Regions from separate parts of the Kitasatospora sp. NPDC087271 genome, predicted to be linked through region 1. Evidence: predicted binding sites of a transcription regulator. Region 1 holds the regulator's gene; the other holds the start of a gene.
What was found. The regulator HspR, encoded in region 1, represses chaperone genes until heat shock. The targets are predictions, from matches to a motif close to TTGAGNNNNNNNNNCTCAA.
Positions count from the first base shown of each region.

Region 2: the regulator HspR is predicted to act here: its motif matches at 1,326-1,344, upstream of lon (endopeptidase La).

Region 1 covers NZ_JBIUYQ010000002.1:456,198-459,574, forward strand. The annotation lists gene grpE (nucleotide exchange factor GrpE) at 1-421, shown strand, start outside; gene dnaJ (molecular chaperone DnaJ) at 660-1,817, shown strand; gene ACIO9K_RS05175 (heat shock protein transcriptional repressor HspR) at 1,825-2,349, shown strand; gene ACIO9K_RS05180 (hypothetical protein) at 2,544-3,377, shown strand, end outside.
Region 2 covers NZ_JBIUYQ010000010.1:175,001-178,377, reverse strand. The annotation lists gene ACIO9K_RS19200 (rhomboid-like protein) at 401-1,198, shown strand; gene lon (endopeptidase La) at 1,367-3,377, shown strand, end outside.

The sequences.
Region 1 (3,377 bases):
CGAGCGCGACCGGCTGACGGTCCGCGAGATCGCGGTCTCCAACATCCTGGAGTCCCTGATCCCGGTGCTCGACGACATCGGCCGCGCCCGCGAGCACGGCGAGGTCACCGGCGGCTTCAAGTCCGTCGCCGAGTCCCTGGAGACGGTCGTCGCCAAGCTGGGCCTCCAGCAGTTCGGCAAGGAGGGCGAGCCCTTCGACCCGACCATGCACGAGGCGCTGATGCACAGCTACTCCTCGGACGTCACCGAGGACACCTGTGTGCAGATCCTCCAGCCCGGCTACCGCATCGGCGAGCGGATCATCCGCCCCGCCATGGTCGCCGTCGCGGAGCCCCAGCCGGGCACCCAGACCACGGCCGCGCCCGACGGCGAGGCGAAGTCCGGGGACGCGGACAAGTCCGACGGTGGTTCGGACAGCTGACAACCTGTGACAGCTGACAACCAGTGCGCTGCGGAGTCGTACGCCGGCCAGTACGGCGGCCGGCTCCGCAGCGCGCTGTCAACAGCGCCAGGTGAAGCGGCTGTTGACAGCGCAGCGACGATGGACATCGGGAGGTGGCGGCAGCTATGAGCAAGCGCAGCGAGCGAATCGTTGAAAAACGAATCGTTGAAAGGCGCGTGTTGCGCGGAGCGGCTGCCGAGCGGAGCGAGGTGGACGCATGAGTGGCAAGGACTACGTGGAGAAGGACTACTACAAGGTCCTCGGCGTGCCCAAGGACGCCACCGCCGCCGAGATCAAGAAGACCTACCGCAAGCTCGCGCGCGAGTTCCACCCGGACGCCAACAAGGGCGACGCCAAGGCCGAGGAACGCTTCAAGGACATCTCCGAGGCCTACGACGTCCTGTCCGACGAGAAGCGCCGCAAGGAGTACGACGAGGCCCGCAGCCTCTTCGCCAACGGCGGCTTCCGGGCCGGCGGCCCCGGCCAGGGCAACGGCAGCTACAACTTCGACTTCGGCGACCTCTTCAGCGGCAGCCAGAACACCGGCAGCGGCGGGCTCGGCGACGTCTTCGGCGGGCTCTTCAACCGCGGCGGCGGCCGGCAGGCCCAGCCCCGGCGCGGCGCCGACGTCGAGACCGAGGTGACCCTCGCCTTCGACGAGGCCGTCGACGGTGCGACCGTCCCGCTGCGGATGACCAGCCAGGCCCCCTGCCGCAGCTGCAACGGCACCGGCGCCAAGTCCGGCACCACCCCGCGGGTCTGCCCGACCTGCGTCGGCGCCGGCACCGTCAGCCGCGGTCAGGGCGCGTTCGCGCTCTCCGAGCCGTGCAAGGACTGCCGCGGGCGCGGAATGATCGTCGACGACCCGTGCGTCGACTGCCACGGCAGCGGCAGGGCCAGCTCCGCCCACACCATGCAGGTCCGCATCCCGGCCGGCGTCCAGGACGCCCAGCGCATCCGGCTCAAGGGCAAGGGCGCCCAGGGCGAACGCGGCGGACAGCCCGGCGACCTCTACGTCACCGTGCACGTCGGCCCGCACCCCGTCTTCGGGCGCAAGGGGGACAATCTCACCGTCACCGTCCCCGTCACCTTCCCCGAGGCCACCCTGGGCGCCACCATCGAGGTGCCCACGCTGAACGGGCCGGCCGTGAAGCTGAAGCTGCCCCCCGGCAGCGCCAACGGCCTCACCATGCGCGCCCGCGGCAAGGGTGCCACCCGCAAGGACGGCACCCGCGGCGACCTCCTCGTCACCGTCGAGGTCGTGGTGCCGCGGCACGTCACCGGGGACGCGCTGAACGCCCTGGAGCAGTACCGCGAGGCCACCGCCTCCGACGACCCACGAGCCGCCCTGTTCCGGGCGGCGAAGGGAGCGTGACGACCAGATGATCCCCGACAGCCCCATCGGCCCCGGCATCGGTGAAGGCCTGCCCGGCATCGGCTCCGGCCTGCCCGGCGACGGCCGCCGCACCCGGCGGCCCACCGCCCCGCCGCAGTACGTCCTCACCGAGGACACCCCGGTGTACGTCATCTCCGTCGCCGCCGAGCTCTCCGGCCTGCACCCGCAGACCCTCCGCCAGTACGACCGCCTCGGTCTGGTCAGCCCCGACCGCACCGCCGGCCGGGGCCGCCGCTACTCCGCGCGCGACATCCAGCAGCTGCGCGAGGTCCAGCGGCTCTCCCAGGACGAGGGCATCAACCTGGCCGGCATCAAGCGGATCATCGAGCTGGAGAACCAGGTCACCGCGCTCCAGTCCCGCATCGGCGAACTGGTCGACTCCCTCGAAGGCGCCACCAGCGCCCTCCAGCAGCGCGAGGCCGCCGTCCACGCCTCCTACCGCCGCGACCTCGTCCCCTACCAGCCCCCCACCCAGTCCAGCGCCCTGGTCGTCTGGCGCCCCAAACGCTGAGACTTGGCTGAACACCTCCGGCCGCCGGCTCCCCTCCACCCGGGGGGTGCCGGCGGCTTGATCGTGGTGAGAGAGTGCTGTCGAACAAATCTGGCCGCCCTCACCGATGCCACCCGATCTGGCATGCTGCACTGCGATTCCGGTATTGGTGCCCGGCAGGTAGTGCAGACACGGCCACGGCAAGGAGCCCGCAGATGAGTGGACGAGAACAGCCCAGTGCCGCCGCGATTGGGCCCTCCGTCCTCTCGAAAGAAGCGCGGGAGTTGTATCTGGCGGTCATCCGCGAGAACGGACGGCTTCCGAAGGACTCCGACCTCGCCAGGGCGGGCGGGGCCCAGGAGGAGCTGGTGGCCATAGGCCTTCTGGTCGCCGACACCGACGAGCCCGGTGTCCTCGTCGCGGTCGACCCCCAGCAGCTGTCCGAGAGCCTCTCCGTGACCTGGCAGCGCCAGGCGCTCGACCTGCTCACCCGCGCGTCGGCCCTCGCCACCGACCTCCACGACCTGACGGCCGCCTACCACTCACCGGAGCAGGCCGGCGGCGCGATCGAGTACGTGCGGGGGAAGGTGCTGATCAACCAGCGGGTGCAGCAGATCGTCGCCAGCGCCTCGGAGGAGATCCTCGCCGCCCAACCCGGCGGGCCGCGCCCGTCGGAGGCGCTCACCGGCATCCTCACCCGCGACCTCGAAGCCCTCCGCCTGGGCATCACGCTCAGGACGATCTACCATCCGAGCACCCGGTACCACGCTCCCACCAGGGAATACGTGGCCACGATAACCAAGGCCGGCGGACGGTTCCGGACGCTGGAGGAGCCCTACACGCGATTGATCGTCATCGATCGCCGAATCGCGGTCATCCCCATCGCCGAGGACCTCAATCTGGCCGCCTTCGTGCACGATCGGGCCGTCATCAGCTACCTGATCAGCGAGATCTTCGAGCGGAACTGGAGCCGGGCGCTGGACTTCGACGGCGCGCGCGCCGTTCCGCAGCAGGTGGTCTCCGGGATGCGGCAGACGATCATCGACCTC
Region 2 (3,377 bases), on a different contig from region 1:
GCGTACGGACAGCGGATGCCTCCCGGCAGGTGGACCGGACGTTTCCGGCCCGTGGGCCGGCTGTCGGGCCGCCCTCGGAGCCCACTGCACGAGTGGGCACGGGCCGATACCTTACCCGGCGATTTTTCTCTGCGTAACGGTACGTATGCAGTCGAGTTGACGCCAAGTCGCCGGTCAGAGCCCCTGTCGGCACGCTCGCCGAAAGAAGGTCTGGACCAATATCAGGAATCCGGTCGACCGGTTTCCTGACGGTCTTCACCGGCTTTTCTCAGATGCCTCTCAGAACCTCGACGTAACGTGGCCACGACAACGCCCCGCAGGGCGGGATCCGCGGCGCGCGCCGGTACGTTGGGCACCTGGGTGAGGGGCCGGTGGCTGCCGGCGTGGAGCGGAGGGCGGCATGGCTGGACTGCGGCGAGGTGCCGGACGGGTCGGGGCGCCGCCCGTCGGCCCGCCGTACGGGATGCTCCGGCACGGTCTGCGCACCGGCGTCGTCGAGTGGCTGCTGGCGCGGGTGCCGACACCCCGGCGAAACCCCTTCACCCTCGGCTATCTCGCCGTGGTGGGCGCCACCACGACCTTTGCCAAACTCGCCGATCCGGAACTCGTGCAGCGGCTGCAGGAGGCCTCCAGTTCCGACGGCCACAACCTCCTGCAGCACCCCCTGCGCGCGCTGGTGCTCAGCGGCTTCTGGGTGGCCGGCGAGGTGTGGATGCCGTACCTGTGGGGATTCGCCGTCACCCTCGCGCCGCTGGAGCGCCGGATCGGCCCCGCCCGGGCGGCGGCGGTCTTCGCGATCGGGCACGTCACGGCCACGCTGCTGTCCCAGGGCGTGGTGATCACCGCGGTGGAGGCCGGGCGGATGGAGGCCGGGGCGCTGGACTACCTGGACATCGGCGTCAGCTACGGCGTGCTCACCTGTCTGGGTGCGGTGGCCGGGCTGCTGCCGTGGCGCGGGCGGCTGGTCGCGCTCGGCGGCGCCGGGCTCCTGATCGCCGAGCAGATCCTCACCGAGCGGGACCTGGTCACCGCCGTGGGGCACCCGGCCGCGGTGCTCACCGGGGTGGCGCTGTGGCGCTGGCTGCGCCGGGCCCAGGCCCGCCGGCCGCGGCCGAAGCCGCGGACGCGCCGGGTCGAGGCGCCGGCCGCGGGCTCCTCGCCCGCGCCGGGCGGCGCTCCGGTCCTGGACGTGCGCTGACCCTTCCGGGTGTCGCCCCCCGGGCGCTTTTGACGGCACTTCCCGCACCCTCCCCCCGCTCGCTCCACACCCGCTCCCGTTCGCTCACGGCGAACACCGCCTCGGGAACATCCGGCGCGCGCCAGGCCTTAGTCAGGTCGACTCAACTTCACTGACTGGGGAGAGATCATGGCATCGACGTCCACACCGCTCACCCTGCCCGTGCTGCCGCTCGACGACGAGGTCGTCCTGCCGGGCATGGTCGTCCCGCTGGACCTCAAGGACACCGAGGTGCGCGCCGCGGTCGAGGCCGCCCGCGCGGCGGCCACCGGCACCGGCAAGCCGCAGGTCCTGCTGGTCCCGCGGGTGGACGGCTCGTACGCGGCGGTCGGCACCCTGGCCACCGTCGAGCAGGTCGGCCGGCTGGCCGACGGGGAGCCGGCCGCGCTGGTGCGCGCCGTGCGCCGGGTCCGCATCGGGGCCGGCACCACCGGCCCCGGCGCCGCCCTCTGGGTGGAGACCACGCCCTTCCGGGAGTCCTCGGTGGACACCCCGGTGGCCGGCCGGGCCGCCGAGCTGGTCAAGGAGTACAAGGCGCTGTCCACCCAGTGGCTGCGCAGGCGCGGCGCCTGGCAGATCGTCGACCGGGTGGCCCAGATCGAGGGCGTCGGCGAGCTCGCCGACAACATCGGCTACGCGCCCTTCGCCACCGCCGAGCAGAAGCTCAAGGTGCTGCTGGAGGCCGACCAGGTCGCCCGCCTGGAGTACGCGCTGACCCTGCTGCGCGACCACCTCGCCGAGGAGGAGGTCAACGACACCATCCGCAAGGACGTCGAGGAGGGCGTGGCCAAGCAGCAGAAGGAGTTCCTGCTCCGCCGCCAGCTGGAGGCCGTCCGCAAGGAACTGGCCGAGCTCAACGGCGACCCGGCCGACGAGGAGGGCGACTACCGCGCCCGGGTCGAGGCCGCCGACCTGCCCGAGAAGGTCCGCGACGCGGCCCTCAAGGAGGTCGACAAGCTGGAGCGGGCCTCCGAGCAGTCCCCCGAGGGCCCCTGGATCCGCACCTGGCTGGACACCGTCCTGGAGCTGCCCTGGAACGAGCGCACCGAGGACGCGTACGACATCGCCGGCGCCCGCGCGGTGCTGGACGCCGACCACGCCGGTTTGGCCGACGTGAAGGACCGCATCGTCGAGTACCTCGCGGTGCGCAAGCGCCGGGCCGACCAGGGGCTCGGGCTGGTCGGCGGCCGGCGCGGCGGAGCGGTGCTGGCGCTGGTCGGCCCGCCCGGCGTCGGCAAGACCTCGCTCGGCGAGTCGGTGGCCCGCGCCATGGGCCGCACCTTCGTCCGGGTCGCGCTCGGCGGCGTCCGGGACGAGGCCGAGATCCGCGGCCACCGGCGCACCTACGTCGGCGCGCAGCCCGGCCGGCTCGTGCGGGCGATCAAGGAGGCCGGCTCGATGAACCCGGTCGTCCTGCTCGACGAGATCGACAAGGTCGGCTCCGACTACCGGGGCGACCCGGCCGCCGCCCTGCTGGAGGTGCTGGACCCGGCGCAGAACCACACCTTCCGGGACCACTACCTGGAGGTCGAGCTCGACCTCTCGGACGTCGTCTTCCTCGCCACCGCCAACGTGCTGGAGGCCATCCCCGAGCCGCTGCTCGACCGGATGGAGCTCGTCCGCCTCGACGGCTACACCGAGGACGAGAAGGTCGTCATCGCCCGCGACCACCTGCTCCCGCGCCAGCGCGAGAAGGCCGGACTGGGCGGCGACCAGGTCAGCGTCGACGAGGCGGCGCTGCGCCGGCTGGCCGGGGAGTACACCCGGGAGGCCGGCGTGCGGAACCTGGAACGCTCGATCGCCCGGGTGCTGCGCAGGATCGCCGCCCAGGCCGAACTCGGCGAGCGCGAACTGCCCGCCGCGATCGGCCCGGACGAGCTGCGCGCCCTGATCGGCCGGCCCCACCACGTGCCGGAGGCCGCCCAGGCGCCGGCCGAGCGGCGCACCGCCGTCCCCGGCGTGGCCACCGGCCTCGCCGTGACCGGCGCCGGCGGCGACGTCCTCTACATCGAGGCCTCGCTCGCCGACGCCGAGACCGGCGGCACCGGACTCACCCTCACCGGGCAACTGGGCGACGTGATGAAGGAGTCCGCGCACATCGCGCTCTCCTACCTGCGCTCGCGCGGCGCCGAACTGGAGC